3 regions of the Lysinibacillus sp. FJAT-14222 genome follow, and region 3 is predicted to be linked to each of the others. Evidence: riboswitches for the same ligand, from Rfam matches in the RefSeq annotation. Region 3 holds a riboswitch; each other region holds the start of a gene.

What was found. A riboswitch is a leader RNA that binds a small molecule or an ion and turns the genes downstream of it on or off. The one in region 3 is predicted to bind lysine.
Positions count from the first base shown of each region.
Region 1: it holds a riboswitch for lysine, as region 3 does, so the genes downstream of both, AN161_RS00695 (aspartate kinase) here and AN161_RS17010 (transporter substrate-binding domain-containing protein) in region 3, are expected to answer to the same signal.
Region 2: it holds a riboswitch for lysine, as region 3 does, so the genes downstream of both, AN161_RS22640 (amino acid permease) here and AN161_RS17010 (transporter substrate-binding domain-containing protein) in region 3, are expected to answer to the same signal.

Region 1 covers NZ_LIYL01000001.1:176,271-187,499, forward strand. The annotation lists gene AN161_RS00680 (amino acid permease) at 1-188, shown strand, start outside; gene trxA (thioredoxin) at 331-642, shown strand; gene uvrC (excinuclease ABC subunit UvrC) at 753-2,543, shown strand; lysine riboswitch at 2,679-2,857, shown strand; gene AN161_RS00695 (aspartate kinase) at 3,061-4,287, shown strand; gene AN161_RS00700 (methyl-accepting chemotaxis protein) at 4,779-6,038, shown strand; gene AN161_RS00705 (YslB family protein) at 6,699-7,133, opposite strand; gene AN161_RS00710 (succinate dehydrogenase cytochrome b558 subunit) at 7,406-8,014, shown strand; gene sdhA (succinate dehydrogenase flavoprotein subunit) at 8,081-9,835, shown strand; gene sdhB (succinate dehydrogenase iron-sulfur subunit) at 9,841-10,620, shown strand; gene AN161_RS00725 (thioesterase family protein) at 11,109-11,229, shown strand, end outside.
Region 2 covers NZ_LIYL01000053.1:1,034-12,120, forward strand. The annotation lists tRNA gene AN161_RS22595 (tRNA-Pro) at 1-60, shown strand, start outside; tRNA gene AN161_RS22600 (tRNA-Ser) at 119-206, shown strand; tRNA gene AN161_RS22605 (tRNA-Phe) at 212-287, shown strand; tRNA gene AN161_RS22610 (tRNA-Gly) at 291-364, shown strand; tRNA gene AN161_RS22615 (tRNA-Ile) at 371-447, shown strand; tRNA gene AN161_RS22620 (tRNA-Asn) at 452-528, shown strand; tRNA gene AN161_RS22625 (tRNA-Glu) at 530-601, shown strand; gene AN161_RS22630 (nitric oxide synthase oxygenase) at 1,054-2,100, shown strand; gene AN161_RS22635 (MFS transporter) at 2,140-3,348, opposite strand; lysine riboswitch at 3,524-3,700, shown strand; gene AN161_RS22640 (amino acid permease) at 3,785-5,248, shown strand; gene AN161_RS22645 (response regulator transcription factor) at 5,714-6,406, shown strand; gene AN161_RS22650 (sensor histidine kinase) at 6,411-7,346, shown strand; gene AN161_RS22655 (ABC transporter ATP-binding protein) at 7,484-8,407, shown strand; gene AN161_RS22660 (ABC transporter permease) at 8,400-9,089, shown strand; gene AN161_RS22665 (hypothetical protein) at 9,336-9,794, shown strand; gene AN161_RS22670 (Nramp family divalent metal transporter) at 9,771-11,036, opposite strand.
Region 3 covers NZ_LIYL01000042.1:20,891-32,119, forward strand. The annotation lists gene AN161_RS16990 (response regulator transcription factor) at 72-746, shown strand; gene AN161_RS16995 (HAMP domain-containing histidine kinase) at 743-2,128, shown strand; gene AN161_RS17000 (2-oxoglutarate dehydrogenase E1 component) at 2,361-5,183, shown strand; gene odhB (2-oxoglutarate dehydrogenase complex dihydrolipoyllysine-residue succinyltransferase) at 5,275-6,507, shown strand; lysine riboswitch at 7,023-7,209, shown strand; gene AN161_RS17010 (transporter substrate-binding domain-containing protein) at 7,325-8,191, shown strand; gene AN161_RS17015 (amino acid ABC transporter permease) at 8,386-9,111, shown strand; gene AN161_RS17020 (amino acid ABC transporter ATP-binding protein) at 9,124-9,855, shown strand; gene AN161_RS17025 (hypothetical protein) at 10,073-10,303, shown strand; gene AN161_RS27680 (DUF3221 domain-containing protein) at 10,583-10,783, shown strand.

The DNA.
Region 1 (11,229 bases), on a different contig from region 3:
CGGAAGAAACAAGTGCCTATGCGGTAAAATGGTTCCCTTATACAACTTGGATAGCTATTATTGCGTTAAGTGCAATCCTGATTGGTATCATTTTTACAACATCTATTATCGTAACAGGTATTACATTAGCTATTTATCTCTTTATTACGTTAACTTATGTCTATAAAGGTCGTTTTCAAGAAAATTAGGCTTCATAACAAATAAACTTAATGCCTTTTTCGACTCTTTTATCCTTGTTTTTCTTAAATTATACAAACTAGGCAGATTGTTCGCTCAAGCGAATTTATCCATGCTATACTACAAGCATAGTAAGTTTAAGGAGGATTTCAAATGGCAATTGTACATGCAACAGATGCGACTTTCCAAGATGATATTAAAGAAGGGTTAGTGCTAGTAGACTTTTGGGCTGCTTGGTGCGGACCATGTAAAATGATTGGGCCAGTTCTTGAAGAAATGGACGCTGCAGGTAGTGCGGCTAAAATTGTAAAAGTAGATGTAGATAACAACCAAGGTACGGCAGCACAATATCAAATCATGTCTATCCCATCTTTACTATTATTTAAAGATGGTGAATTAGTAGACAAAACTGTTGGCTTCCAACCAAAAGAAGCGTTAGAAGCATTTATCACTAAACATGCTTAATCTGTAAGAAAACAAGAGTCGAGCCATCTATAGATGTGCTCGGCTTTTTTTCGTTATATAATAAAGAGTAAAGCGAACGCTAGTTTTAAGAAAAGGGGGGCAGGTAGGCGATGAATGATTTAATTAAACGGAAGCTTGAAATTTTACCAGATCAGCCTGGCTGCTATTTGATGAAGGATCGGCAAGGAACAATTATTTATGTTGGGAAGGCAAAAGTGCTAAAAAATCGAGTACGCTCGTATTTTACTGGTACTCATGAAGGGAAAACACAGAGACTTGTAAGTGAAATTGAAGATTTTGAGTACATTGTGACATCCTCCAATATTGAAGCTTTAATTTTAGAGCTTAATCTTATTAAACTTCATGATCCGAAGTACAATGTTATGCTGACGGATGATAAAACGTATCCGTATCTAAAAATTACGAATGAAAAACACCCACGTCTTATTACAACACGAAAAGTGAAAAAAGATAAGGCGAAGTATTTTGGTCCATATCCAAATGCATATGCAGCAAGTGAGACGAAAAAACTGCTTGATCGTTTATATCCGCTGCGAAAATGTGTACAACTGCCTTCCAAGGTTTGTTTATATTATCATATGGGACAATGTCTAGCCCCTTGTGTGAAAGATATTGATGCTCAAATTTACCACGATATGATTGAGGATATGACGAAATTTTTAAATGGTGGAGTTGAGGCTGTCAAAAAGGAGCTAGAGGTTAAAATGCTAGCGGCTGCAGAAAATTTAGAGTTTGAGCGTGCAAAGGAATTTCGCGATCAGATTGCACATATTGATACAGTCATGCAAAAGCAAAAAATCGTATCAAGTGATACAACGAACCGCGATGTATTTGGCTATGCAGTCGAGAAAGGCTGGATGTGTGTTCAAGTTTTCTTTGTTCGCCAAGGAAAGCTTATCGAGCGAGATGTCTCGATTTTCCCAATTTATCAAGAGGCAGAAGAGGAATTTTTAACGTTCGTTGGTCGATTTTACGACAAGCTAGAGCACATTAAGCCTAAGGAAATTTTTATCCCACAATCCATTGATGCGGATATTTTAATGGAATTACTAGATGTTAGGGTGCTGACACCGAAACGTGGGCAAAAAAAAGAGCTTGTTGAATTAGCGACTAAAAATGCTGAAATTGCTGTTGCAGCAAAGTTCCAGCTTATTGAACGTCAGGAAGAACGCACAATAGGGGCATGTGAGGCACTCGGTGAAGCTATGAGCATTTCTACGCCTTTACGGATTGAAGCTTTCGATAATAGCCATATGCATGGGACAGATGCTGTATCTGCAATGGTTGTATTTATCGATGGCAAACCTGCAAAGAAGGAGTATCGAAAGTACAAAACACGTACAGCTGCTAAACATGATGATTACGGAGCAATGCAGGAAGTAATCCGTCGTCGATACACCCGTGTATTAAAAGATGGTCTACCTTTGCCAGATTTAGTACTAATTGATGGTGGGAAGGGGCAAATGGAAGTCGCGCGAGAAGTATTAGAAGATGAGCTCGGCCTTGTCATTCCAATTGCCGGATTAGCAAAAGATGAAAAGCATAATACGTCACAGCTTTTATTTGGTGATCCAGCTGAAGTAATTGCGTTAAAGCGCACAAGCGATGGATTCTACTTACTGCAACGAATTCAGGACGAAGTACACCGCTTTGCTATTACCTTCTTACGACAGCAGCACGAGAAGCATGCTATACAATCTGTCCTCGATCAAATAGAAGGCATTGGTCCAAAGCGAAAACAGCAATTACTCAAGCATTTTGGCTCTGTCAAAAAAATTCGTGAGGCAAGTGAACACGCATTACAGGAAGCCGGTATTCCTGCTAATCTAGCTAGCAATATCTATGCTTATTTTCAACAAGAGACATTGTCAAAGGATTAGACATATGCTAAGGTTGTATATAACATTGCCCCTTCAATATAGCAATGTTATATACCGTGCCTTAGTTTTTCAGTAGTTTCTACTTATTAAATTGGAAATTTCTTCACTAAGGTTCAATAAAATACTTCACTATTTAGTGATGATAGAGGTGCAAGGTTCAAGAGTAGTACATTAGAGGACGAACGAGTCCAGTGAAAATGTATGAAAGGGGAGCTTGCCGAAGTAGAGCATCGTTGTTTCCGATGCTGTGCTGGTTTTGCATTTAAGAGATGTAAGACTGTCGATTCTAAACGTTTCGGAGAGCTATCACACATGCGCAAGTTTCTTTTATTGTACATGTTATAGGCAGCTTTCACGTTATGTGATAGCTGCCTTTTTAGTTTTTCTAGAGACAACCTTTTTTCAAGGCAGTTGCCCCTACCTAAGAGGTGATGCCAATCGTATTATTTCAAGGCTTAAAACTTATTAGTTACTTTATAATCAGCGAAATGATTGAATACGAAGGAGAATGATAAAGATGGAGAAAATTGTGATGAAATTTGGTGGTGCTGCATTAGCATCAACAGAGCACATTCAAAATGTTGCGAAAAAGGCGATTGCAGAAAAGGAAAGAGGTTTTGATGTTGTCGTTGTCACTGCAGCAATGGGGAGTATGGCTAAAGAATTAGCAAAGATGGCTCGTGATTTATCAGACAATGCATCTAAGCGTGAATTAGATGCACTATTTTCAACAACCTCACATCTAACAAGTACGTTAGTGGCAATTGCTTTGCAGGAAGAAGGATATGATGCAGTGTCATTAACAGGCTGGCAAGCAGGTATTCAAACTGATGATATGTATAGCAATGCCCGCATTGATGAGATTGATGCTAGTCGAATAGAAAAGCATTTTACACAGGGGGAAATCGTAATCGTTGCAGGGGAACAGGGTATCGATAATTCACGGAATATTACGACGTTTAGTAAAGGTGGGGCGGAAACATCGGCTATAGCTATTGCAGCAAAGTTGAAGGCGGAGCGCGTAGATATTTACACGAATGTGGATGGAGTATACACAGCTGATCCAAACCATGTTGCTGGGGCACAAAAGCTAAAAGAAATTTCTTACGATGAGATGCTAGAACTATCAAACTTAGGATCACAAATTTTACACCCGCGAGCTGTAGAGTTAGCAAAGAAGTTTCAAATCCCAGTTATCATTCGGTCGAGCGAAATAGATACAGTAGGTACTTTATTGAAGGAGGAAGTTGAAATGGAGAAAAATTTAATTGTACGTGGTGTTGCCTATGAGTCAGACGTTATTCGCCTAACGGTGGGTTATGATGCTTATTCAAATGCTTCGTTAGCAGATATGTTTACAATACTTGCAGAAAATCGCATAAACGTCGATATTATCGTACAAGCAATCATTGATGGCTTAAAGCCGACTGTATCGTTTACCATTTTAAAAGAGGAGTTCGCCGATGCATTACGTGTCCTAGAAGATAGCAAATTATCACTAGGGTTTAGTTTTGCTGATTTTGAAATCGGCTTAGCAAAAGTCTCTATTATTGGCTCAGGTATGGCATCTAATCCAGGAGTTGCTGCACGTATGTTTGATCGTTTACGTCGTGAAGGTATCCTGGTAAAAATGGTAAGTACATCTGAAATAAAAGTGTCCGTTGTTGTACCTCAGGACGAAATGATTCGTGCAGCAAATGCATTACATGATGAATTTAATTTAGAACAGGCGCTTTACATATAATATTGAAGAGGATGTGTCAGTAAAAGGCACATCTTTTCATGTTGTTGAAAAACTATTATGTCAATGAAATTAAAGGGGCATATTAAATAAAGTATGGTTCTATGGCAAAACGAGGGGGTGATTTCCGTTCCGGCTGGGCGCTTTGTTGCTGTCGCTTCGCTTTCGCACAGAGCAAAGCTTCCTGGGGCGTCCGATGAGCCGCTTGGGCCAACAAGTGTTTTTTGTGCGAAAGCGCAGCGTCAGTAACAACATAAGTAGGAAGCGACTCGACCGCCTACAGTGAAGAGATTAGCCTGAGATGAAAATTAGCCTCATTTAAAGACGCACAACATTATCAAGATCTCCTTGGCCATTTGTATTTCAACACTATGAATGGGATGTGTCAATAATGGACACATCTTATTTTTGTTTACATCAATTTAATACTCTATCCAATTTTATTGTTATATAATATAATTACATGTTTTACCAAGGGGAAGGTGGGAATTTGTATGGCATTATTAGGTTTATTTCAAAAGCCAATGGATGAAAGCGTTGAGATCCACAATGATTCTGAAATACAAATATTAAAAAAGCGAATTCTGGAATTGGAACTCGAGCAGGAAAGTATCGATGTGAAAAATGCGATTTTGGACTTTGTACTAGCACATATGGAGTTAATTAATTTTCAAACAGCTTTAAAGGTTCAAAGTGTCTCAACGAGTGTAGGGGATATTTCAGCAATGAGTGAGGAAATGTCGTCAAATACAGAAGAGATGCTAGCGGTTGAGCAAAATGCTAATGCAAATATTCAAGAGATAAAACTGCATTCGATACAACTAGTAGAGGATATGGAGACATCTATTACAAAAGGAGAGATGGTTCAGGAGCTGTTAGCCAAAGGAGCTCATTCAACAGAACAGCTGAATAATGAAATGAGTAAAATGAACGATATTGGTAAAAGTGTAACAGAGATTGCTGATCAAACACAATTATTGTCCTTAAATGCCTCTATTGAAGCTGCACGTGCTGGCGAACATGGAAAGGGCTTTAATGTTGTAGCGATGGAGGTAGGGAAGTTAGCTAACAGTTCTAAAGATTCATTGCAAGAAATGACGAAGATTCGATCAGTCATCGATAAGAAATTACATAATACAAAAACAAATATCGACCAAGTTGAACATTACTTCACTGATTTTTTAAGTATCATGAAAGCCAATATTGCTAATTTGACAGTAGCAAGTAAAAATATTGAAGAGGCAGCACATGGAATTCATCAAATAACAGCCGCATCTGAAGAAAATGTAGTAGCTGTAGATCGTTTAGCGATAACAACGACAGAATTATCACATACAAGTGACTTCTCGGATATTATACAGAATCAAGTATCTGAAATGTTAAAAGCTATTGTACCAACAATTCGAAAGCCCTTAGAGCAAACGGTAGTTAGCCAATTGGCAGCAAGGTTAATGGATCATGCTAGTTTTTTGCGAAATGCTATTCAAAAGGCTGGACATAAAGAAACTTTAAAAACGCATCATCAATGTGCGTTTGGGAAATGGTATTATGGACATTTTGAGCAATATCAGAATATACCGGAGTATCGTTATATAGAACAACCTCATGAATTAGTACATACGGCCGCGCAAAAATTAGTGAATGAACTATCAATTAGTAACTTAGAAGACATGATTCAACACTCACTTAATATTTTAGAAGCATTTATTTCGTTAATAGATGTGCTTTTAAAAGAAAGACATGCTCAGCTATAAATATAAAAAGGGGTTGATTTCCGTTGCGACTGGCTTTCCAGGGGGCGTTCGATGAGCCGCTTCGCTCGCTGCAGGGTCTCGGGCCAATACGATGTTGGTCACGAAGGCGTTATCACAGGATGTGATGGTTTTAGCCTTCGTTCCTCTATTGCTAATCCCCAAGGAGTCGCCCAGTCGTAACGAAGATCAACTATTTTACATAGCATGTACCTTCTAGCATGTCCCTCTAATTTATAGCGATAAAGCAACAAATGTTTTCTGTGCGAAAGCAAAGCGACAGCAACAAATGTTTTCTGTGCGAAAGCGTAGTGCATACGTAGTGGCAGCAACAACAAATGTTTTCTACACGAAAACGAAGTGGCAGTGGCAACAAGTGTACAATCGCGTCACTGTTATAAGTCTTTTCTGTTCGATTATGGTGAATAGCCATAGTGTTAGTTCTACGCTATCGTTGATTGGAGTGGAAGGCTACTCGAGTGCTCCTGTCGCTTCGCTTTCGTCGCAGAGCAAAGCTTCCCGCAATGAAAGCGAGTAGCCTGGAACGGAAACCAACCTCATCTAAAGCGCCACAACATACTCAAAAATTTCCATGACCATTTTGTTTTTCAACATTAGAAAAGGATTGTCATCCATAAATTTGGAACGACAATCCTTTTCATTTTATTCAGAAGGAACAGTATTCATAATTCGTTCTTTGACGTCCCATTTCACTGTAAACATAACGTTCTGTTGCTTTTCACGTTTTTCATCATAGCATTCTGTTAAATAACCTTTTGCTTGTTGAATTTGCTCAGCTATAAATCCTGCTTCAAGTCTAAAGCTACGAAGACCGATTTGTAACAGTTCTGGATCATTTGTCAACTGGAATATACGTCCATCCTTCGATTCTTTGATAAGCTCTAAATTACCCCAACAGGCATCTGCGAAAAATGCGATAAGTTCATCTTGACTTTTACATGGGAACTTCCGTGCTAGGTCTTTTCCTGCCCAATAAAGGACATCACCTTCATGTTTACCAAGAATGGAAGATAAAATATAATCGCGAATTATCTCATAGCCAAATGCTGAGATTGTAGGAGATGGAGTGTTTAACATTGAAATCCTTCTTTCTTAGAATTTTCTTAAAATTTAACGCTTATAAAGTAAAGATAGGTTTTTCGAGAAAAAACGATGCGTCATGTACTAGATTCTTTCTTTAATAAGGATTGCGAAAAACTCCTAGTTGCCTTGACGCTCGTAGCTCTTGAGAGTACAATAAACATGTCATAATATTGTACCATGATGAAATACACAGTCAATGAAGTATCAGTTACAAAATGATGACTTCTTTTGTTGTGCTATTTTAAGTACTAAGGGGGGTAACAGTCTTGTCGAAAGATCGAGAGTTTTTATGGCGTCGCTTACATTCTCTACTTGGTATCATTCCAGTAGGTCTGTTTTTAACGATGCACCTGTTCATTAACTTTACAGCAACAGGCGGAGCAGAAAGTTACAACGATGCTACCGCAGTAATGGAAAAGATTCCATTCCTTATCCTAGTTGAATGGATTGTCATCTATATTCCATTAATGTTCCACGCATTTTATGGTGTCTACATTGCATTCACTGCTACACCAAATACAGGACGTTTCAGCACATACCGTAACTGGATGTACTCATTACAACGTTTCACTGGTGTATTCTTAGTGATCTTCATTGCATGGCATATTTTCCAAACTCGTATTCAAAAAGCGCTTGGTACAGAAGTTGATTACGACATGATGGCAGATATCGTTTCTAATCCATTCATGCTTGGATTCTACATTGTTGGTATTATATCAGCAACTTTCCACTTATCAAACGGTTTATGGGCATTCCTAGTAAGCTGGGGTATTACACAATCTCCTCAGTCTCAAAAGATTGCTACTTATGTAACAAACATTATTTTCGTAATTCTAAGTGTAGTTGGTGTGGCTGCTATTTTAGCTTTCGTATAATTTAATAGAAGCTACTATAGAGCGCATGCAATCATTGCAATTTTTTAAGAGGAGTGAGAAATAATCATGGCGAAAAGCAAAGTAATTGTTGTCGGCGGCGGTCTAGCTGGTCTGATGGCAACGATTAAAGCAGCTGAAGTTGGCACTGAAGTTGATTTATTCTCATTAGTTCCTGTAAAACGCTCACACTCTGTATGTGCGCAGGGCGGAATTAATGGTGCGGTAAATACAAAAGGTGAAGGGGATTCTCCTTGGATCCACTTTGATGATACAGTATACGGTGGGGACTTCTTAGCGAACCAACCACCAGTTAAGGGTATGTGTGATGCAGCCCCTGGAATTATTCACTTAATGGACCGTATGGGGGTAATGTTCAACCGTACACCAGAAGGTCTTCTTGACTTCCGTCGTTTCGGTGGTACTTTAATGCACCGTACAGCCTTCTCTGGTGCAACAACTGGTCAGCAATTACTATACGCACTAGACGAGCAAGTTCGTTCTCACGAAGTAGCTGGTTTAGTGAACAAATATGAGCACTGGGAATTCCTTGGTGCAGTAGTCGATCCTGACGGCGTTTGTCGTGGTATCGTAGCGCAAGATATGCGTACAGAAGAAATCAAATCATTCCGTGCAGACGCTGTTATTATGGCGACTGGTGGCCCTGGTATTATCTTCGGTAAAACAACAAACTCTGTTATTAATACAGGTTCTGCTGCTTCTATCGTTTACCAACAAGGTGCCTCATACGCGAATGGTGAGTTCATCCAAATTCACCCAACAGCGATTCCTGGAGATGACAAAAACCGTCTAATGTCAGAATCAGCTCGTGGTGAAGGTGGCCGTATTTGGACGTATAAAGACGGTAAGCCTTGGTACTTCTTAGAAGAGAAATACCCTGCATATGGTAACTTAGTACCACGTGATATTGCAACACGTGAAATTTTCGACGTTTGTGTAAACCAAAAACTTGGTATCAACGGCGAAAACATGGTATACCTAGATCTTTCTCATAAAGATCCACACGAATTAGACGTTAAACTAGGTGGTATCATCGAGATCTACGAAAAATTCGTAGGGGATGACCCACGTAAATTACCAATGAAAATCTTCCCGGCAGTTCACTACTCAATGGGTGGATTATGGGTTGACTACAACCAAATGACTGAAATTCCTGGTCTATTTGCAGCAGGTGAATGTGATTATTCTCAACATGGTGCAAACCGTCTTGGTGCGAACTCATTATTATCTGCTATCTATGGCGGTATGGTTGCTGGACCAAACGCTGTAGATTACGTTAAACATCTTAAAAAGCATGCTGAAGATCTTCCACAAGAAGTATTCGATGCTCGCGTTAAAGAAGAACAAGCTAAATGGGATGCTATCATGAAAATGGATGGCACAGAAAACGCTTACTTACTTCATAAAGAGCTTGGTGAAATGATGACTGCTACTATGACAGTAGTACGTTACAACGACCAACTTGAAGATACATTTAACAAACTTGAGGAATTCCAAAAACGTTGGGAAAACATTAACATCAACGATACACAAAAATGGAGTAACCAAGGTGCTCACTTTACGCGTCAGTTGAAAAATATGATTTATCTAGCGAAAGTAATGACAAAAGGTGCATTATTACGTAACGAATCTCGTGGTGCACACTACAAGCCAGATTTCCCGAACCGTGATGATGAGAACTTCTTAAAAACAACAATAGCGAAGTTTGACCCAACTACTGGTAATCCAGTCATCACGTATCAAGAAGTCGACGTTTCATTAATTCCACCACGTAAACGTGATTACTCTGCGAAAGGAGACTAAGAATTATGAATATCGCAGCTAATACTGGAAGAATGGTAAAAGTTGAAATTTTACGTCAAGATACAAAAGGCGGCAATGGCTACTGGCAAAAATTCCAAGTGCCTTACCGTCATGGTATGAACGTAATTTCTATTTTAATGGAAATTCAAAAAAATCCTGTTACTGAAAATGGTGAAAACACTACTCCAGTAGCATGGGATATGAACTGTCTTGAAGAAGTTTGTGGTGCATGTTCAATGGTTATCAATGGCCGCCCACGTCAATCATGTTCAACTCTTGTTGACCAATTGACTGAGCCAGTTAAACTTGAGCCTATGAAAACTTTCCCAGTTATTCGTGACTTACAAGTTGACCGTGAACGTATGTTCAATGCACTTAAAAAAGTTAAAGCATGGGTTCCAATCGATGGTACTTATGATTTAGGTGAGGGTCCACGTATGCCAGAAGGTAAACGTCAATGGGCTTATGAATTATCTAAATGTATGACTTGTGGTGTATGTATGGAAGCATGTCCAAACGTGTCTGAGAAAGCTTCATTCATCGGGCCAGCACCATTATCACAAGTACGTCTATTCAACACTCACCCAACTGGTGCAATGATTAAAGACGAACGTTTAAATGCAATCATGGGTGATGGAGGCCTTGCAAACTGCGGTAACTCACAAAACTGTGTAGCTGCTTGTCCAAAAGGTATTCCTTTAACAACATCTATCGCATCATTAAACCGTGCAACTTCAGTGCAAATGTTCCGTAACTTCTTCGGTTCTGACCACTACGTTGACTAATAGTACAAGCTTTACTCCCAAACTCCCTTACACTAACTGTGTGAGGGAGTTTTTTCTATATAATGTATTGAATAATTTAGGGAGTGCTCAATTAAGGCTCCATACTAAAATCTGTTCTTGAAAGTAGGTTGGTATGAAAGCTTATGAAGCGAAGTATGAGCGACAAGGGCTCAGACCACGCCCGCGGGAAGCGTCCTATCTGAATGAAATATGTAGTCAAGTACATATTTTGCTGAAGAGCCAAGATTAATAAACTAAAAGAAGTATTGTGCTTTCAATACAGCTTAAAAAGAGCCTATTACTCAAAAGAATTGGAATAGTTGAGTGATATGAAAAACAAGGGAATTTGTAAATAAATCGAGTGAAAGCCTGTATTTTCTATGATAATATAGTATTTTCCTTTATAATGAATATGTATTCATTAATGACTCGCGAATTCCGTATGTAGTTTTAGGAAGAAGCGAATGAAAATTAGGGGGATGGCTAAGATGAAAGCAACTTATATCGGAGATTTTCACGAATGGACAAAGGATTTTTTATTTTATATTGAGGTACGTGTACGTTTTTCAGAAACGGATATGTATGGTCATATGAACAATACAGTTAGCT
Region 2 (11,087 bases), on a different contig from region 3:
GCTTGGTAGAGCACTTGGTTTGGGACCAAGGGGTCGTAGGTTCGAATCCTGTCATTCCGATCATCTTTCCTAAATGTTGGGATCTTAGCTCAACAGATTCACCGTTTATTAATATTTTGGAGGTATACCCAAGTCTGGCTGAAGGGATCGGTCTTGAAAACCGACAGGCGGGTAACACCGCGCGGGGGTTCGAACTACCTCCTCCATTTCCGGGTCAGTAGCTCAGTTGGTAGAGCATTAGATTGAAGCTCTAAGTGTCGGCGGTTCGATTCCGTCCTGACCCACCATATGCGGGTGTAGTTTAATGGTAAAACCTCAGCCTTCCAAGCTGATGTCGTGAGTTCGATTCTCATCACCCGCTCCAAATAATGGGCCTATAGCTCAGCTGGTTAGAGCGCACGCCTGATAAGCGTGAGGTCGATGGTTCGAGTCCATTTAGGCCCACCATTATTCCGAAGTAGCTCAGTTGGTAGTAGCACCTGACTGTTAATCAGGTTGTCGCAGGTTCGAGTCCTGCCTTCGGAGCCACGGCCCGTTGGTCAAGTGGTTAAGACACCGCCCTTTCACGGCGGTAACACGGGTTCGAATCCCGTACGGGTCATCAAGCATGTTGCACATTTGTGCAACATGCTTTTTTTATGCCAACTATAATGATAAATAAAGATCACCATTCGTTAAGGAAATTTTATTTCTAATGCACACGCAATAACGTCTAATCCTAAATACTGAGAAGAGATTAATAATGATAAACAAAATTGCAAATGTAACTGAAGTCTTCTCATGTATTACCTACTTCTACATAAAAAAACGTTATAATAGCGAACCCATGCTTAACAGTTTTTCCTTTGTAATTCCTCAGTATATTTATAATGGCTACTGATATGTATCTTTTCCTTAATCCATAAATAACTTTAGTTTTAGAGAAATAGAAGAAATGATATGAAATATTGAACAAAGTATTTCATATATGAAAGATGTATGTTTTCTAGCAGATTTTTTCGTGGTGATTATAGTTCCATTACTCTAATATGAGGGTAGATGGAGGAATTCGACATGAATTTACATGAGATACAGCGGTTTTTAGAACTTTATCAAATGGAACAAAATGAGTCTAAAGCATGGCTAGAAAATAAATTACAGCAAATTAAAGCAGCAGGAAAATATATACCGACAACAGAAGAATTAACCTTTGGTGCACGAGTGGCATGGCGCAATAGTAATAAGTGCATTGGCCGCTTATTTTGGCAGTCGCTACATGTTGTAGATGCCCGCGATATTTCAAATGAAGAGGATATCTTCAATGCTTTGCTTGAGCATATTCAATATGCAACAAATGACGGAAAAATCCGCCCAACAATAACCGTTTTTGCACCAGGGCGAGTTCGTATTTGGAATCATCAGCTAATCCGTTATGCAGGCTATGAAATGGACTCAGGAATCGTTGGGGATCCACATTCCGTAGAGTTTACAAAAATATGTGAATCCCTTGGCTGGCAAGGCGAGAAAACAGCATTTGATGTGCTTCCGCTTGTTATACAGATAGATGGAAGGGATCCGCAAGCGTTTACAATCCCTGATGAATATGTACTCGAGGTACCGATTCGTCATCCTGAATCTTCTCAAGTCGAAAAGCTAGGATCTAAATGGTATGCAGTGCCAATTATTTCGAGCATGCGCTTCCAAATGGCAGGTATCGATTTTCAGGCAGCCCCATTTAATGGTTGGTATATGGGCACTGAAATCGGGGCACGTAATTTAGCAGATCACGATCGTTATAATATGCTGCCCGCTATAGCAGAAATTTTTAATCTCGATACAACAAAACAGGCTTCACTATGGCGTGATCGTGCATTAGTTGAGCTGAATATTGCAGTTCTCCATTCCTTTAAAGAAGACGGTGTGAGCATTGTAGATCATCATACCGCAGCTCAGCAATTTAAATTATTTGAGGAAGCTGAAACAGCAGCAGAGCGTGAGCTTACAGGCAATTGGACGTGGCTGATTCCACCTCTTTCACCAGCTACGACTCATATTTTCCATAAGCCTTATGTTAATCTTTACAATACACCGAATTATTTTTATCAGAAACCACCTTATTAGTAGAGAAAGGCAGCTCACTTTAAACATGAGCCGCCTTTTTTAATTTACATATTCATTTTTAGAAGCCCTAAAAGAGCATAAGAAGAGGATCAATACAACGACAATGAAGAGCCAACCAGCGATGTTCCAACCACCGAATAAATCATGCAAATACCCAAATAAGATTGGACCAATTGCGGCTAATAAATATCCTAATGATTGTGCAAACCCTGATAAATCTGCTGCCTCAAAAGCTGTACGGGTACGTAGTGTAAAGAACATCATCGCTAATGAGAATGAAGCTCCTCCTGCTAAGCCTAGTAGCACCATCCATAGTACAGCGAGGCTTGTCCATTCCATCACTACTCCGATAAAGCCAACTAAGTAAAATACCGTAAACATTAATACGAGAGGACGTTGAGATGTCATTTTACTTGCGATAATAGGCACAGCTAGAGCCATTGGGACTTGTGAAATTTGCATGATGGAAAACATCCAGCCTGCACGATCTGCTGCTAATCCTTGCGCTGTATATATTTCAGGAATCCAAGCCGCGGTTGTATAGAATAATAATGACTGTAATCCCATAGCACCTGTTACTGCCCAAGTAACTGGTGATTTCCATAATGGTGTACGTTCTTTCGTAGTCTCAACAATAGGCTCAGGCTTATTAAATTTTAACTGTGGAATCCAAATTAAAATAGTTAACACCACAAGAATAAGCGCGATTGCCAGAGCACCTTGCCAGCCAAGTGATGAATTGGCAACAGGATAGCTAATGCCAGCACCGAGTCCAGCTGTCAAATTCATCGACATTGTGAAAAATGCCATAAGTAAACCTACTTGATAGGGAAACTTCAATTTAAGCAAACCTGGAATAAGTACGTTACCAAATGAAATGGCTATACCAATTAGCACAGTACCAAACAGGAGTAAACCAGTTGTGCCAAGGGAGCGTAGTACAATCCCTAATGCTAAAAGAATAGTCGATAAAAATAATGTTAATTCTAGCCCCAATCTACGTGCAACAATTGGTGCAAATGGTGATATGATTGCAAATGCAAGCAATGGGATTGTTGTTAGAAAGCCCGCTAGTATATTGGATATGCCGAGGTCTTCACGGATAAAGGAAATAATAGGTCCAACAACTGTTAACGGCATCCGTAATGTCGAGGCAATACAAATTATGCCGATGACTAGTAATAAGGTTGTTCCTCTCCAGCTAATTTTCTTGTTAGGATAAGTATTGGAATGTTCATGAGTAGTCAAATAAATCCCCCCTGTTAGAACAATTATAACTGAACCACTATACCACTTTATCACACTGTTAAAAATAGTAGAAAATTCATAAAATACAGAACATTACTCAGGTTATTGAAATGTCATAGGTCGTATGTTAAACTAATACACATCATAAATTTAATATTTATATGCCTCATGTTTGTATTGAGGTAGAGGTCGCGATATTTAAGAGTATGCTAATGGAAATGACAAGCATTAGAGATATTAGTTGAAAGGAAATATCGCCGAAGTGTGAGGGGACTTGAAAACCTCATGCTGGGGCTGTCTCCGAAAGGAACAGAACTGTCACGTTTGGACAACGTGTTGAGCTATCATTTTGAAGGAACAGAGGATTTACTTAGCCATCACAGCGTTCATGTGATGGCGTTTTTTTTGCCTCTTAAAAAAGGAAGGAAGCTATATCGTGAGTGAAATAAAAGTCAATCAGCTCGGCCATAAAGCGCCGAAGCTGAAAAAAGAATTAAAAAGCCGTCATATTACAATGATTTCATTAGGCGGTACAATCGGTACAGGATTGTTTTTAGCTAGTGGTGGTGCCATTGCACAAGCAGGTCCTGGCGGTGCGCTGCTCGCTTATGGACTAATCGGTATTATGGTGTATTTTTTAATGACGAGCTTAGGCGAAATGGCAGCCTATATGCCATCATCGGGTTCATTTAGTACGTATGCTACAAAGTTTGTAGATCCAGCTTTAGGCTTTGCACTTGGTTGGAACTACTGGTACAACTGGGCAATTACAATTGCGGCAGAAATTGCTGCTGTATCATTAATTATGAAATATTGGTTCCCAGATAGCTCATCAGCACTTTGGACTGTTTTATTTATTGCTGTAGTTTTAACGTTCAATCTATTATCGGTAAAAAGCTATGGTGAAAGTGAATATTGGTTTGCGATGATAAAAGTTGCAACGGTGATCATTTTTATTATCATCAGTCTCTTAATGATTTTTGGAATTTTAGGAGGACAAGCTCCTGTAGGATTTACGAATTTCTTCATTAGTGATGGACCATTCCACGGTGGATTCCTTGCTACATTTGGTATTTTCTTAGCTGCGGGATTCTCATTCCAAGGGACAGAGTTACTTGGAATAACAGCAGGTGAAACAGATGACCCTGGTAAAAATATTCCGAAAGCTGTTAAGTCTGTTTTCTGGCGAATTATTTTATTCTATATTTTAGCGATTGCTGCAATTGGGATGCTGATCCCATTTACAGACGAACGTTTGTTATCTGAAGATATCGCTGTATCACCATTCACACTGGTGTTCGACCGTTTAGGAATTGCCTTTGCTGCTTCATTGATGAATGCCATCATTCTAACGGCTATGCTGTCAGCAGGGAATTCAGGGCTCTACGCATCTTCACGTATGCTTTGGCAATTAGCGGTAGATGGACATGCACCAAAAATTTTCATGAAATTAAGTCGTAGAGGTATTCCAATCTACGCATTAATGGCGACATTAGCTGTAGGCTGTCTAGCATTTCTAGCATCGTTCTTTGGTGACGGTGTTGTCTATATATGGCTTTTAAATGCCTCTGGGATGTCAGGCTTCATTGCTTGGCTAGGAATTGCTTTTAGCCATTACCGTTTCCGTCGAGCTTTCGAGGTACAGGGCTTGGATCCAAAATTGTTGCCGTATAAAGCAAGGCTATTTCCATTCGGTCCGCTATTTGCCTTTACGGTTTGTATGATTGTTGTTATTGGGCAAAACTACAATGCCTTTATGGGAGATACAATAGATTGGTACGGAATCCTTGTCTCATATATCGGGATTCCACTGTTCTTACTGTTATGGCTTGGCTATAAAATCAAGAATAAAACAAAAATGCTTCCATTAGAGCAATGTGATTTAAAAGTAGAACAATAAAAAATAAAACTGTCCTGTGAGTCATAGAAAATGACTTGCAGGACAGTTTTTTTAGTTAAGAAATGAATTTGTAACCCTAAACGTACAATCTTGTCAGAAAAAAACTCCAAGTGAACCATCAATCTTTAAGCTCCAAAACCTCGTAAACCCAAAATAGCAATCATCAATCCATAGATTACTATAATAAACAAAATAATGAGCAATCCCAAATATTTTGAAATACCTGTTTGTTTTGATCTAATTCCGGATATCCCAAAATAAATACTCATTATCCAGAGTAAAGCACCTAAATAAAAGTAAATACCAAAAATTAGCATTCAGATAAAATTTATTCATTCTGGTTGAAAAGGAAGGATTTTAGTTTTCAAAATTATTGCCTGCTTTTGGTGCTAAATCTTAATATGGTAGACTGTTGTATAAATGGCAATTGATAAAAAGCTTTATGTTGGGAAGAGGTGTATGAAAGTGCAAAAGCATATTTTACTAGTAGAAGATGACGAAGCGATTCGTGAAATGGTAGAAAACTATTTAACGATGGAGGGGTTCCTTGTTACCTCTGCAGTGAATGGAGAAGAGGCATTACAAAATTGTTTAAACAAACCCTTTGATTTAGTTATCTTGGATATTATGATACCGAAACTTAATGGATTAGAAGTTTTAAAGATTATACGAGAGCAAGCATCACTTCCAATTATCATTATGTCAGCCAAGGATAGTGATGTTGATAAAGCGTTAGGATTAGGATTAGGGGCAGATGATTATATCGCCAAGCCATTCTCGATGCTGGAATTTTCGGCACGTGTCAAAGCAGCAATTCGAAGAGCTACAAAATACTCCAGTCAAGTAGAGGAGAAGAAAGATATAGTAGAGATAGATAACTTATCGATCGATCTTGTTAATTTTTCAGCTGAGAAGAATGGACAACAAGTAAAGCTCACATCAAAAGAATTTGCCATCTTAAAACTATTCGTGACAAATCGTAATCGAGTTTTTACAAAACAGCAAATTTATCAATTGATTTGGAATGACGCTTACTATGGAGACGAAAATATTATTAATGTACATATAAGAAGATTACGCGAAAAAATTGAAGACGATCCATCCAACCCTCAATATATTAAAACGCTTTGGGGAATTGGCTATAAATTTGAAGGATAAACAGATGATTATATTTCTATTATTTATAATTGTATTGCTCTTAGGTATTATCATTTTTCAGGTGAAGACAAAAAAACAACAAAACGTTACTATTCAATACATGCATCAAAAACTGCAAGCAATCATTAACGAACAATCAAGCGAAAAGATTTTAGCATCGACAGCTAATCAGGAATTGCAGCAACTACTTAATGCGATGAATGCATTGCTGGACCACAATCAAAAAATACTAGCGACACATCGAAAAATGGAAAGCTCCATGAAAAAGATGTTGGCCAATATTTCTCATGATCTTAAAACACCTTTAACAGTTGTACTAGGCTATACTGAAATGCTGCAGCTTAAGCAGTCACTTAGTGAAGAGGAGCGGCAACGGTTGCTCACTGGCGTTCATTCGAAAACATTGGAAGTATTAAAAATAATCCATACATTTTTTGACCTAGCAAAGCTGGAGGCTGGGGATACAGATTATCCAATGACAAAAATCAATGTAAGTGAAATTTGCCGAAAAAATATTTTATCATTTTACGATATGGTCACGTCTATGGGGCTAGAGATAGATATTACGATACCAGAGATATCTGTCTATGCACTTGGTAATGAAGAAGCGTTAGATAGGGTTCTGAATAATTTACTGTCAAATGCTATTGCCTATGGGGCGGCAGGAAACATCATTGGGCTCACAGTAAGAAATGATGATACTAATATTTTTATTGATGTCTGGGATCGCGGTAAGGGGATTGATGAATATCAAATTGATAATGTTTTTGAAAGAATGTATACGCTTGAAGATTCCAGAAATAAAACCTTCCAAGGTAGTGGTCTTGGCCTAACTATTACAAAACGCCTTGTAGAATTAATGAATGGCTCCATCCAGCTTTCCAGTATCCCATACGAGAAGACCATCTTTACAGTTTCTTTAAAACGAATGATGTACTGAACAGTCATGCTTGTAGAGCATTCTAATTGCTTTACAAGCTTTTCTTCTGCGCTTAAGAAATTTGTAAGAATCAAGTAATAAATTAGAGAGTTTCATTTTTTATAATAAGGATAGCTAAATTTAAGGGAGAGATTTACATGACATATATTGTGAAAACGAATCAGCTTACGAAAGTGTATGAAGGAAAAGAAGTGGTTTCTGCTGTCAATATGCATGTGAAGAAGGGGGAGATTTATGGCTTTTTAGGTCCCAATGGTGCCGGGAAAACGGCAGTCATGAAAATGCTGACAAACCTTACGAAGCCAACGAGTGGAGACATCGAAATATTTGGTGAAAAATTAATGGACCGATCATACGAAGTGCTGAAAAGGATGGGAACGATTATTGAATACCCGATTTTTTATGAAGATTTAACAGCACTGGAAACCTTAGAATTACATTGCGAATATATGGGCTATTATGACAAGAAAGAGATTGCTCATGTTCTAGATTTAGTTAAACTAACAAATACGGAGAATAAGCGTGTAAAAGACTTTTCTCTGGGGATGAAACAACGATTAGGTATTGCACGTGCAATTATTACGAAGCCGGAATTACTTATTTTAGACGAACCGATTAATGGACTAGATCCGGTTGGCATTAAAGAGCTTCGTGATCTATTCAAGATGCTTTGTAAAGAGTATGGAATTACGATTATTATTTCTAGTCACATTTTGGGTGAAATTGAACAATTGGCAGATACAGTTGGAGTTATTAAAGATGGAAGATTAATTAAGGAAGTATCAATGGACGATGTCAGTCATAGTCAAGCAGACTATATTGAAGTGATTGTCAATGATGGGAAAAAAGCTGCCTTTATTATAGAAAGTAAATTAAATATTACTAATTTCAAACTAATGGATGACAATTGTATTCGAATTTATGAATCGACAGCTTCACAAAAGGTGCTATCTAAAACATTGATTGAGCATGATATTGAAATTGAGGGTATTAGCAAAAAAACAAGCTCATTAGAAGATTATTTTTTGAAGTTAATCAATGGAGGTGTCACTAGTGCTTAATTTAATGCGTCTAGAAATGAAAAAATATCATATTGGTGCATATATAAAACGAGCTGTTTTCGCAAATTTTGTAATATTAGCTATTGTATTTATGCTTATATTTATCACTAAAATAGAAGGGGACCAAGATCTCAGAAATTATCAGGCGGTATTAGGCCTTATAGATTCAGGTGTAAGAGCAGTGTTTATTATTTTTGCTAGTGTGTTAATCGCCAAGTTTATTATTGGAGAATTCAAATATAAAACCATCACTGTAGCATTTATGTATCCAATCAATAGAAAAAAATTAATTGCTTCAAAGCTAGCCATTGTGGTTCTTTTTACCTTTAGTGCAATTATTTTATCAACTATTTTTGTCACAGCGATTTTTTGTGCTGTTAGTGAGAGTTTTCAATTGCTTCCAGATGCATTATCGTTATCTCTCATAATACAACGAATTCCCGTTGTGATCATGAATGCAGTTTCAGCATCATGCATCGCATTAATACCATTGTATTTTGGTATGAGAAAATACTCTATTCCGGCAACGATTATATCATCTATATTAATTGTATCGGTCGTATCATCAAATTCAGGTAACTTCACTTTGTACGATATTATTCTCATACCAATCACTTTAGCTATTATCGGTATAGGGGTGGCCTATTCATCTTTTCGAAATATTGAGAAGATCGATATTTAGGGATAAGAAAAGTTAGAGCGACGGAAAGAAGAGCCGAAGTGACGGAAAGAAGAGCCGAAGTGACGGAAAGAAGAGCCAGAGTGACGGAAAGAAGAGCCAAAGCGAAGGATTGATAGGCCGAAGTCGTGGATAGAATGTTCGAAATCGTGGATAGAATCATCGAAATGATGGATAGAATCGGCAAAATCGTGGATAGAAGTGCCATAATCGTGGAAAAAAGTCGGAGCGACGGAAAGAACAGCCGAAGTGACGGAAAGAATAGCCAGTGCGACGGAAAGAAGAGTCAAAGCGACGGAAAGAACAGCCAGTGCGACGGATAGAAAGGCCGAAGCGATAATTAAAAATACCAAAAGAGAGACCATAGATCCAAATTTTCTAATAACAGGGCGCCCCCAGGAAGCTCTCTGCTCTGCGCGTCAGCGACAAATGTTTATCTGTGCGAAAGCGAAGCGACAGCGGCAAATGTTTTCTGTAGCGAAAGCAAAGCGGCAGCTACAATGTTTTATCTGTGCGAAAGCGAAGCGACAGCAACAACAAATGTTTTATCTGCGCGAAAGCGAAGCGACAGCAACAAAGCGCCCAGTCGTAACGGAAATCAACCACACATTATGCAGTAAGCCTCTTACATGTAGAAATGCCAGACACAAAACCAAATTAAAGGTCTTTGCGTCTGGCATTTCTTTAACCAAATATTGTTTCCCATAATAAATAAAGATTTAAAGTAACTACAATTACTACTACAATCCATCCTAATATTGTTGTAATACGACGGTTGACTAGACTTCCCATGATGTCACGTTTACTTGTAAACATAACAAGCGGTACAAGTGCAAATGCAATACCGAAAGATAAAATAACCTGACTTAGGACAAGCGCATAAGTCGCATTAACACCGGATGCAATGATGACCAGAGGAGGTAACATTGTAACAGCACGGCGTAAATAGAGCGGAATTTTCTTTCTAATAAAGCCCTGCATCACAACGTCACCTGCTAGTGTACCAACTGAAGAGCTAGCAAGACCTGCAATGAGAAGACCAAGACCAAAGGACACTGCCGCCATCGGACCAAGCGCCTCTTTTAAACCGTTATAAGCAATATCTAAATCTTCAATTACTACGCCTTGTGTATGGAATACTGCTGCAGCAATAACAAGCATACTCATATTGATGGCACCGGCAATAATCATCGCGATGATAATATCAATAAACTCAAAACGAAAAATACGTTTCTTTTCTTCATCATTGCGGCCAACGATACGATTTTGGGTTAATGAAGAATGCAAGTAAATAGCGTGTGGCATGACAGTTGCCCCTAAAATACCTGTTGCAAGTAAAATAGAATCTACTCCCTCAAAGCGTGGTGTAAACATGCCTATTGTTACTTCGCCCCAATTTGGCTGTGCTAAAAATGTCTGGAATGCAAACGCTAAAACGACAATAAGCACCATGCCAGAAATACCTGCTTCAAATGCTCTAAAGCCTCTGCGCTGCAATTCTAAAATAGCAAATGAGCCGACTGCTGTAATAAGTGCTGCAGGTAACATTGGAATATTGAATAATAAGTACAGCCCTAGTGCAGCCCCAATAAATTCTGCAAGGTCTGTTGCAATAATGACCAATTCTGCCTGTATCCATAAAAAAATAGAAGTCTTTTTAGAAAAATGTTCACGTGCTACTTCGGGTAAATTTTTACCAGTCGCAATACCAAGCTTTGCTGATAAAGATTGAATTAATACCGCCATTAAATTGGAAAAGGCAATTACCCAAAGTAGTAGATATCCATATTTTGAACCTGCTGTAATATTTGTTGCAAAGTTGCCTGGATCAATATAGGCAACTGCTGCGATGAAGGCTGGACCAAGAAACGGTAAGATTCGTCGCCAGCCTTTTATGTCTCCATCTAAAACCGCCTCAGCAGACGATTTTGCCATTCGTTTGTAAACCATGTTGTTCCCTCATTTCAAAAAGTATCACGGGTGAAATAAAGTTTCCTAGAG
Region 3 (11,229 bases):
TTTGTTTGATGTTATGCTATAACAGTGTTGGAGGAGTCCCTCACAGTTACTTAGGAATAGAAGGTGATGAAATGCCTAAAAAAATACTTTTGGTGGAAGATGAGAAACATATCGCTCGCTTTGTAGAGCTAGAATTAAAGCATGAAGGCTATGATGTCTTAGTCGCTTTTGATGGGCGTGAAGGAATTGCACTAGCTTCATCTGAAAATTTTGATGTTCTGTTATTAGATGTTATGCTTCCCGGAATAAATGGTATTGAAATTTGTCGTCGAATACGAACGCAGTCAAAGGTACCGATTATATTGTTAACGGCACGAGATGCTGTGATGGATCGCGTAGCTGGCTTAGATGCTGGTGCCGATGACTACATAGTAAAACCATTCGCAATCGAAGAACTACTAGCTAGAATTCGTACCATTTTGCGTCGGGTGACACCTGATGAAAAGACAGCAGGATCATTAAATTTTCGTGATATCGAACTCGATATAGCAGCCTATGAAGTATTTGTACAAGGGAAAAAGCTTGATTTAACAAAAACGGAATACGATCTACTTAAATTATTGATGGAGCATAAAAATAGAGTTTGTACTCGAGAGTTAATTTTAACCTCTGTTTGGGGATATGATACGGATATAGAGACAAATGTGGTAGATGTATATATCCGGCATTTGCGAACAAAACTACCGGGTGATATGAATGCCTATATCGAAACCGTTCGTGGGGTTGGGTACGTGATGCGTGAATGAAAAAATTAAGAGATTATTTAGTCAATCAATCCTTACAAAGAAAATGGATGCTAACATCTAGTGCTGTAATATTTTTTAGCTATGCGATTATTTGTATTGTCGTTTATATTTCGTTACATACATGGCTTTTAAATGATGAACAAAGCAAAATCAAACGGACAAGCGATGATTTGGTGTATTTTTTAGAGTCACAAGGACCCGGTCTTACAATGCAGGAAATTCAGCAAAATAAAGGTCTTTTAGATTCAATTGCGGATCGTGATCAAACAGTTAAATTGTATAATTTAGATGGCAGAAAGATTTTAAGTATTAATGATAATAAACAGGTTGCACCTCTTACCTCGATAGGTGAAATTATTGAAATGACGATTGATAAAAAGGATGTTTTTGTCATAAATCAACAGATTCAACTTGGTTTCTTTCAAGGGTATATTCAAGTGATTCATCCATTATCAAAGTTCCAGTCTTTGATGCATTATTTATTGACTACAATGCTAATAGCGGGCTTGGGAGCATTATTGTTATCAGCTTCTATTGGCTATTACCTTGCCAACTATTTGATGAAACCACTACATGAGTTACGCTCATCTATGAAAACCGTTATGGATAAAGGATTTAATGAGCCAATACAATTAACCTACACATCCCATGATGAGATTGGCGATTTATTGAAAATGTACAATACGATGATGAATGAATTGCAAATTTCATTTACACAGCAGCAACAATTTGTTGCAGATGCTTCTCATGAGTTACGAACGCCTATTCAAGCTATTGAAGGACATCTCTCACTTTTAAAAAGATGGGGGAAGGATGATCCAGAAATTTTAGAGGAATCTATTGATACTTCACTATCGGAAATTGCACGGATGCGTAAAATGATTGAAGAATTACTAGAGCTTGCTCGTCGTGAAGAAAAGGACGATCAGAGTGAGGCTGACGCAGTAGCTGTTATAGAAACTGTTATAGAGGAAATAAAGCATTTGCATCCAGAAGCTCGAATAACGCTGTCGAAAAATGAAGAAATAGGGCGGTTATTTATAACAGAAAATGCACTTAGTCAAATTGTTCGTAATATTATAGAAAATGCAATTCGTTATTGTGAAAAAATTCCTGAGATTCAAATTTCACTTTCTGTCTCTGGGAATGAGGCACTTTTAAAAATAGAAGATAATGGAATTGGCGTTGCGGAAGAATACATTCCTTTCATTTTCGATCGCTTTTATCGGATTGATGAGGCTAGAAATCGTCAAATAGGCGGTACAGGCTTAGGACTTAGTATCACAAAAATGTTACTCGAAAAATATAATAGCTCTGTGGAAGTCAAGAGTGAAAAAAATGTTGGAACCGTTTTCTTCATGAAATTCCCGCTAAAATATTGAGAAAAATACACGCTTTATTTAATTATTCTATCCTTTGAGAAAAAAATTGCTTAATTTGCTAAAAAGAGTTGTATTTTTTGTGAAGAGTAGTAAGATTGAGATGGAAAAAACGTTCTTTAAATTATGGGTATGTTGTGTTAAACATCCTTTTAAAGAGCGGAGAAATATTATATAATTAATTGTAATTTAATTAATGGAACTGCCGAAAGGCAAAATTTGGAGGTCATTTTTCATGTCGAACAACGTTACAACTGTAAGTTCTCCATGGTCTGCTTTTTCTGGTCCTAACCTAGGATATGTGATGGAGCAATACGACTTATTCTTACAGTCTCCTGAAGAAGTAGAACCGGAGTTAGTATTATTATTCCAACAATTTGGTGCACCAGTGGTAGTAGAGGGTGAAGTAGCTGTAGCTAGTAATGCAGCAACTCCTGCTGGCGATTACAAAAAAGTGTTAGCAGCTGTGAAACTAGCAGATGCAATTCGAACACATGGTCATTTAGCGGCAGATATTTACCCTTTGAAAAACCGTGAACTACAAACAGCTCAAATTGAAGAAAGCGCGTTCAACTTAAGCGCTGCAGATTTAGCTGAAATTCCTGCAGCTATCTTCTTCAAAGATGTGCCAGCAAACGTGAAAAATGGTAAGGATGCAATCAATTACTTAAAATCCGTTTATACAGAAAAAGTAGCATTTGAATATAATCACGTAGTAGCAACAGAAGAACGTGATTGGATTCAAGCACAAATTGAAACAGGTTCATTTAAACAAGCATTAGCTTCTGATGAGAAAAAAGCTTTATTAGATCGTTTAACTCGCGTTGAAAATTTCGAGAAGTTTATTCATAAAACTTTTGTAGGTCAAAAGCGATTCTCTGGTGAAGGTTTAGATACTCAAATCGTCCTATTCGATGAAATTATTAAAACATCTGAAGCAAATAACGTAGAAAAAGTACGTATTGGAATGGCTCACCGTGGTCGCTTAAATGTTTTAACACATATTTTAAATAAACCGTATGACATGATGTTCTCTGATTTTGCACATGTATCTAATGATTTATTTATTCCAGAACATGGTCGCCTTGAAATAACAAAAGGTTGGACAGGTGATGTAAAATACCACATGGGTGCTTCTTACAACCGTGAATCGGGTATGAATGTTAAACTTGCCTATAACCCATCTCACTTAGAAGTAGGAAATCCAGTTGTTTTAGGTACTGCTCGAGCAGCACAAGATGATACTTCTAAGCCAGGGCAAGCTGTCCATGACCGCACAAAAGGATTAGGAATCCTAGTGCATGGTGACGCTGCATTCCCAGGTCAAGGTATCGTAACAGAAGTATTAAACTTTGCAAAAACTGAAGGTTTCACTACTGGTGGTACAATCCACATCATTGCTAACAACATGATTGGATTTACAACTGAACACCAAGACTCTCGCTCATCTGTTTACTCTTCTGACCCAGCAAAAGGTTATGAAGTGCCGGTTATACACGTAAATGCAGATAGCCCTGAGGCTGTAACTTTAGTAGGTCGTTTTGCAGCTAGCTACCGTCAAAAATTCGGTAAAGATATCGTTGTTGACTTAGTTGGTTACCGTCGTCACGGTCACAATGAAACTGACGATCCAACTGTTACAAACCCTGAAACATACAAATTAGTTGCTAAACATGAAACAGTTCGTGCTTTATACGGTGCGCAATTAGCAGCTGAGGGTGTAGTTTCTGCTGATGAAGTAGCAGCATTAGATGCAGCTATTTATGCAGAAATGCAAGCAGCTTATGATCATGTAAAAGAAATGGCAGATAAAGATGAGCACAAGCATTTAGAAATGCCAGAGGAATTAAAAGTAGAATTCCCACAAATTGATACAGCAGTTGGTGCGGAACGTCTAGAAACAATTAACGAAGAGCTTTTAGTGTTTGAAGAAAACTTCGAGCCACAGAAAAAGCTTGGCAAAATTTTAGAAAAACGCCGTGATGCATTTGCTTCTGCAAAAATCGACTGGGGTCATGCAGAAACTTTAGCTTATGCAACAATTATTCAAGATGGCACACCAGTACGTTTTACAGGTCAAGATGCACAACGTGGTACGTTCTCTCAACGCCACTTAGTGTTACATGACAAAAACAATGGCAATGTATTCACGCCACTTCACCATATTTCTGGTTCAAATGCATCATTTACAGTACACAACTCTCCACTGACAGAAGCAGGGGTAGTGGGCTTTGAATATGGTTATAATTTAGAAAATGGTAATGTTTTATCTGTTTGGGAAGCTCAATTCGGTGACTTTGCAAACATGGCACAAGTTATGTTTGATAACTTTATTTCAGGTGCACGTGCTAAATGGGGTCAAAAATCTGGTTTAGTTATACTTTTACCACATGGTTATGAAGGTCAAGGTCCAGAACACTCTTCAAGCCGTATGGAACGTTATTTACAAATGTCAGCTGAAAATAACTGGTTTGTAGCAAACTGTTCAAATGCAGGTAACTACTACCACTTATTACGCCGTCAAGCAGCATTATTAGGAACAGAAGGTGTTCGTCCGCTTGTAGTTGTAGCACCTAAATTCTTACTTCGTCACCCATTAGCTGCTGCAAATGCTGATCAATTAGCAAATGGCTCATTCCAAGAAGTAATTGAGCAACCAGGTTTAGGTTCAAAAGAAAACGCTGTAGAGCGTATTGTATTAGGTACAGGTAAAGTAATGATTGACATAGCTGACCGTGTAAAAGATGGTGAAGGCTTCGATCACGTACACATTGTTCGTGTAGAACAGCTTTACCCATTCCCAAAAGAACAAGTTGCTGGTATTATTGCTAAGTATCCTAATGTAAAAGAAGTTGTTTGGGTACAAGAAGAACCTAAAAACCAAGGTACTTGGAATTATGCATTAGAAACATTACATGAAATTTCTGAAGGTAAAAAGCTACGTTATGTAGGTCGTCCTGCAATGAGCTCTACTTCTGAAGGTGATGCAGATTCTCATAAAGCAGCTCAAGCCGCACTTGTTGAAGAAGCAGTTGCTGAGCCTGTAAAGGTTAAATAGTCATATAATAAATTTTTGAGAGCCGGGCTACTTGCTTAGGCAGTAGCCCTTTTATGTGCACAATGCACGTTAATTAAAGGAGGAAATGAAAGTGGCTGAAATTAAAGTCCCTGAATTAGCAGAATCGATTACAGAAGGTAGTATCGCACAATGGGTAAAAAAAGTGGGCGATCGCGTTGAAAAAGGTGAATTCATCGTTGAACTTGAAACAGACAAAGTAAACGCTGAAATCATTTCTGAAGAAGCGGGAGTTTTAACTCAAATTTTAGCTGAAGAAGGCGATACTGTACTTGTAGGTCAAGTAATCGCAGTAGTAGAAGCCGGCGAAGGTGCAGCACCTGCTCCAGCGGCACCAGTTGCAGCAGCAGCTCCAGCTCCAGCAGCGCCACAAGCGGCACCTGCTCCGGTTGCAGCAGCTCCAGTTGTAGAAGAAACTTCTGGTGAGCGTGTAATCGCATCTCCAGCAGCTCGTAAACTTGCTCGTGAAAAAGGTATTGACCTTGCTGCTGTATCTCCAGTAGATCCACAAGGCCGTGTACGTGTACAAGACGTAGCAGCTCATGGTACAGCTCCAGTGGCAGCACCACAAGCAGCTCCAGCAGCACCTAAAGCAGCTGTAGATGAATCACGTGTAACAGTTGAAAAAATGAGCCGTCGTCGCCAAACAATTGCAAAACGTTTACTTGAAGTAAAACAATCTACAGCAATGTTAACAACATTCAACGAAGTAGATATGACAAACATTATGGCTTTACGTTCTCGTAAAAAAGACCAATTCTTCGAGTCAACTGGCTCAAAACTTGGTTTCATGTCATTCTTCACAAAAGCAGTAGTGGCAGCACTTAAAAAATACCCATATGTGAACGCACAAATCGCTGGTGATGAAATTCACTTAAACAACTTCTTTGATATCGGTGTAGCTGTATCAACAGAAGAAGGTTTAGTAGTACCAGTTGTACGTGACGCTGACCGCAAAAACTTCGCTGAAATTGAAGATTCAATTGCAGACCTAGCGAAAAAAGCACGCGACAAAAAATTAGGTTTAGCAGATCTTCAAGGTGGCTCATTCACAATTACAAATGGTGGAGTATTCGGTTCATTAATGTCTACACCTATCATGAATGGTACACAAGCAGCTATCCTAGGTATGCACACTATCAAAAAACGTCCAGTTGAAGTGAATGGTGAAGTAGAAGTTCGCCCAATGATGTACTTAGCTCTTTCTTATGACCACCGTATTATCGATGGTAAAGATTCTGTAGGCTTCCTTAAAACTGTTAAAGAACTACTTGAAAACCCAGAAGATTTATTATTAAATTCTTAATTCCAATGATTTATTACCCCTGCGAACATTGTTTTGCAGGGGTTTTTCTTTTTATGAAACATTCAATGAAAGCGCCGGAAAGAATCATTAGGCAGCCGCCACAATGTTATGAAAGCTTCATATAGTAAAAAAGTATATGGTAGATAAGGTATCAATTATCCTAACTAATAGCTTCTTTTGAATCATTAGAATGAAAGTTTAGTAGTAAATATTTGCGAATTTTCTAAAAAAGATCGTTATCAAAAGGTAGGGATAAAAAGAATGCCATGTATTTGATTGAAGTGTAAACTGGACCTCCTTAGAGATCAGTATCACAAGTGGCTCATCGGACGCCCCCAAGAAAGCACCTAGCCGGAACGGAAATCAACCACACGTTATGGTGATGATCCTTTAAGAAAAATAAAACCCTAATATTGTAATTAGTCAGAAAAGTAATAAAATTATCTTGACGAATAACTTAGTTTTATAGTAGTATCTAATTATCAATTAAATAAACAAACCTCACTTTTGTTCTATTGTGAGGTAGAGGCGCGGTATTTATTAGTTCATTGTTGAGTGCAAGCAAGCGAAGACGCAATGGAGAAGGAAATATCGCCGAAGTATAAAAGGAGCTCGTACTTTTATGCTGGGTCTGCAGTGAATAAGTGCAGGACTGTCCTAGTAAATTACTTTCCAGATTTACTAGGTTGTGCTATCTCGGAATGATGGAATAATAGTGAGGATTTGGGCAACTGTTAAAAAAGTAAGACCTAAGTTCAGAACTTAGGTCTTTTTTGGTACAGTTGTCTTATTTTTTTACAGAAAAGGGGAGTTTTACATGAAAAGAAAATGGTTGGTATTAATGTTGACCGTAATGACAGCAATTTTGCTAGCAGCTTGTGGTACTGGTGACAAAAAGGATACGACGTCATCTAGTAATGAGGGTAGTAAAACGAATAAGGATGAAGGTGGCGGCCAATTCCGTATCGGGATGGAAGCAGGCTATGCTCCGTTTAACTGGACCCAGCAAGGTGATGCAAATGGCGCAGTAAAAATTGCCGATAATGCAGAGTATGCAGGCGGTTATGATGTGCAAATGGCGAAAAAAATAGCTGAAGGCTTAGGAAAAGAATTAGTCATCGTAAAATTGGAATGGGATGGCTTAGTACCAGCTCTACAATCAAATAAAATCGATGCAATCATTGCAGGTATGTCACCTACTGAAGAACGTAAGCAAACTATCGATTTCACAGAAAACTACTATACATCTGATTTTGTAATGGTTATTAAAAAAGGCAGTAAATATGAAAAAGCAAAATCTATCCAAGATTTTTCTGGAGCAAAGATCACATCACAATTAAATACATCTAACTACACTGTTATTGATCAAATCAAAGATGTAAAAAAACAAACAGCAATGGATAGCTTCCCAGCAATGCGTGTAGCATTAGAAGCTGGAAAAATTGATGGCTATGTAGCAGAACGCCCAGAAGGTATTTCCGCTGCTGCTGCAAACGATAAATTCACATATGTAAAGTTTGAAAAAGGCTTTGACACTGATGTTTCAAATACATCTATTGCAGTTGGTTTACGTAAAAATGATGCAGATCTTGAAAAAATCAATGAAATCCTAAAAGGTATTTCTGAAGATGATCGCCAAAAAATTATGGAAGAAGCAATTCATCAACAACCAGCAGCACAATAACATGACTGCACGGGCTGCTTACTAGTCCGTGCAATATCATTTCATCATTATTCTACAAGAATCTCTCTAAATAATGATAATGTCTTAGCTAAAAGTTTCATAAAATAAAAGAAACAGAAGCTCCAATCAAAAAGGGAGATTGCTAAGACGATACTGGAACGAACAAGCAACACGACGTTGTTAGGAGGAACATCATGAGTTTTGAATGGATTATTTCAATTGTTGAGAACAACTGGCAAATGTTTTTACGGGGTGCGTATTATACATTACTTATTTCGATTATTAGTACAATTATTGGTGCACTTATCGGATTTTTTATCGGGATTATGCATACCATCAAAGTTCGTAAAAAGGGTGTAAAATATTATTGCTTGAAGCTCATTAATTTTATACTAACATGCTATGTTGAATTCTTCCGTGGTACACCAATGATTGTACAAGCGATGGTTGTATTTTACGGACTAGATATGGCATTTGGCATTGATATGCACTTTATTACGGCCGGTATTTTAGTCGTTTCACTAAATACAGGGGCTTATATGACGGAAATTGTGCGTGGTGGTATTGTTTCAATTGATAAAGGACAGTATGAGGCTGCTTCAGCAATCGGTATGAATCATTTCCAAATCATGCTACACGTTGTTTTACCTCAAGTTGCACGAAATGTATTACCTGCTACAGGTAACCAATTAATTATGAATATTAAAGATACAGCAGTATTAAACGTTATCGGGGTTACGGAATTATTCTTCCAAACAAAATCGATTGCCGGTAATAACTTCCGCTATTTTGAATCCTTCTTTGTAGCTTGTGTCCTTTACTTCATCATGACATTCACAGCATCAAGAATTTTACTGTATGTAGAAAAACGACTGGATGGTCCAGATGCTTACCAAAAAGAACAGAAAGAAGCAGTATAGGGGGACGAACAAATGACGGTTATTAAAATAGAGCATTTAAGTAAATCATTTGGGCGTAACCAAGTGTTAAAGGATGTAAATTTCCAAGTAGAAAAGGGCGAGGTTGTCTGCTTAATCGGTTCTTCAGGATCTGGTAAATCAACACTACTACGCTGCATTAATTTACTGGAAACGCCAAGTGGTGGTCAAATTATTTACAAAGGTGAAAACATTTTAGACGAAAAGCATAATATTCAAGAATATCGTACACATTTAGGTATGGTATTCCAGCAATTTAACTTATTCAATAATCATAATGTGCTAAAAAATTGCACTGTTGGTCAAATAAAAGTATTAAAGCGTTCAAAAGAAGAAGCTGAGGAAGTTGCTCTAAAATATCTGCAAATCGTTGGCATGGATCAATATGTCAATGCAAAGCCACGACAGCTCTCTGGCGGTCAAAAACAGCGTGTAGCCATTGCACGAGCATTGTCCATGAGCCCAGAAGTAATGCTCTTTGATGAACCGACGTCAGCCCTTGACCCAGAAATGGTGGGTGAAGTATTAAAGGTAATGCGTCAGCTAGCGGATTCCGGAAATACGATGTTAATTGTTACACATGAAATGGAATTTGCCAAAGAAGTAGCAGATCGCGTTGTCTTTATGGATAAAGGTGTTATTGTAGAGGAAGGCCCTCCAGCACAGGTTTTAGTAACCCCTCAGCATGAACGGACAAAAGAGTTTTTAAAACGGACATTAAAATAAATAAGTTTCCGCCTCTGGTTATGAATAACTAAAAGTGAATCCAAACAATTTTATTACTATTAAGCTGGACGTATTAGTTCAGCTTTTTTTTGCGATTAAAGATATAATCTGGGCTACTTCAATTAACGGAGCATTTTAGTCTAGGAACTTCCTTCCACTGATAGCGTCAAATTTATAAATTTTATGCAGTTATTAACCCTTTAATAATGGAGGTAGTATGTTGAAAAAATTATTTATTCTATTTACCATAATTAGTGTTCTGTTAGTTGGCTGTTCGCAAGAAAAAAAATATTACGTATGGGTTGATTCATCAACACAAACTCAAGAAAGTATTGATTCAGCGATAGAAAGGCTTACTATTGCCAAGGTTGATTTCATTATTGATGATCATGGTAGTGTTTTAATAAATGAAAAAGATATGGATAAGGCTGTGATGTGCTGTTCTTAAGCTAAAGGGAGCTATTTTTCAAGAAGGATAATGCCTTTTTTTGAAGTTAAGAGGTCGTTTAGTGGAATGATTTTGAAATTTATTGAAACGAAAACTACGAAATTCAGTCAAGTTTTTAAAAGGAGTGATGATTTTGAAAAAATTTAGTTTAATTATATCTGTAATATTTTTATCAATTGGATTATTGGGCTGTAAAAAAGTGGGGATGAGGAGGAACTCGACAAAGAGATTTCAAAGTCAACTGAGAAAATAACAGATAAGCCTACAATCATAGGCGAAATTGTTCAAATAGAAGGTAAAAGATTTTTAGTGGAAAACAAAACTGAAAAATTACCAGATGGCAGATCAGGTGCGATATGGTTTTCAACTGATGAAATTGAATCTTTAAAAGTAGGACTTACTGTTTCTGTTTGGACAACCAAAATAGAAGAAAGTTATCCAGCACAAGCAGTTGCAGAAAAAATTGAGATTAATGAATAATGGGCGAGATTAAACAAATGAGGTATTAAACTTCCATGAAAATAAAATTTCTGGCACTAAAAATAAAGGCCTAGTCATTAAAAAAAATGGAGATCTGGTTTAGATTGTATTAGGCAGGATGGTCACATTGTAACCTAAACTTTCAAGACTCTGAACAGAATATCGAATAGTGGATTGTTTTTTTTGTTAAGTCTACATACATTTCTTTCCTTGTTAGAAGGTAATAAGCAATTAGCCTTGAGTGACGGATGAGCGTGCTCACTTTTTACCCTTTCGAGCTGCAGTCCGTCTACTTCTAGTCCCATTTGTTTATGACTTCTAAAAATTAAAACGTACACCACTAAAATTGAATTTAGCAATGTACATTTAACGTTTTTTTCTAGAAAATAGGTTACTTTATTTTCTAGAATTCCATTCTGCGTATAAAATAAAGCAAATTGCAAATG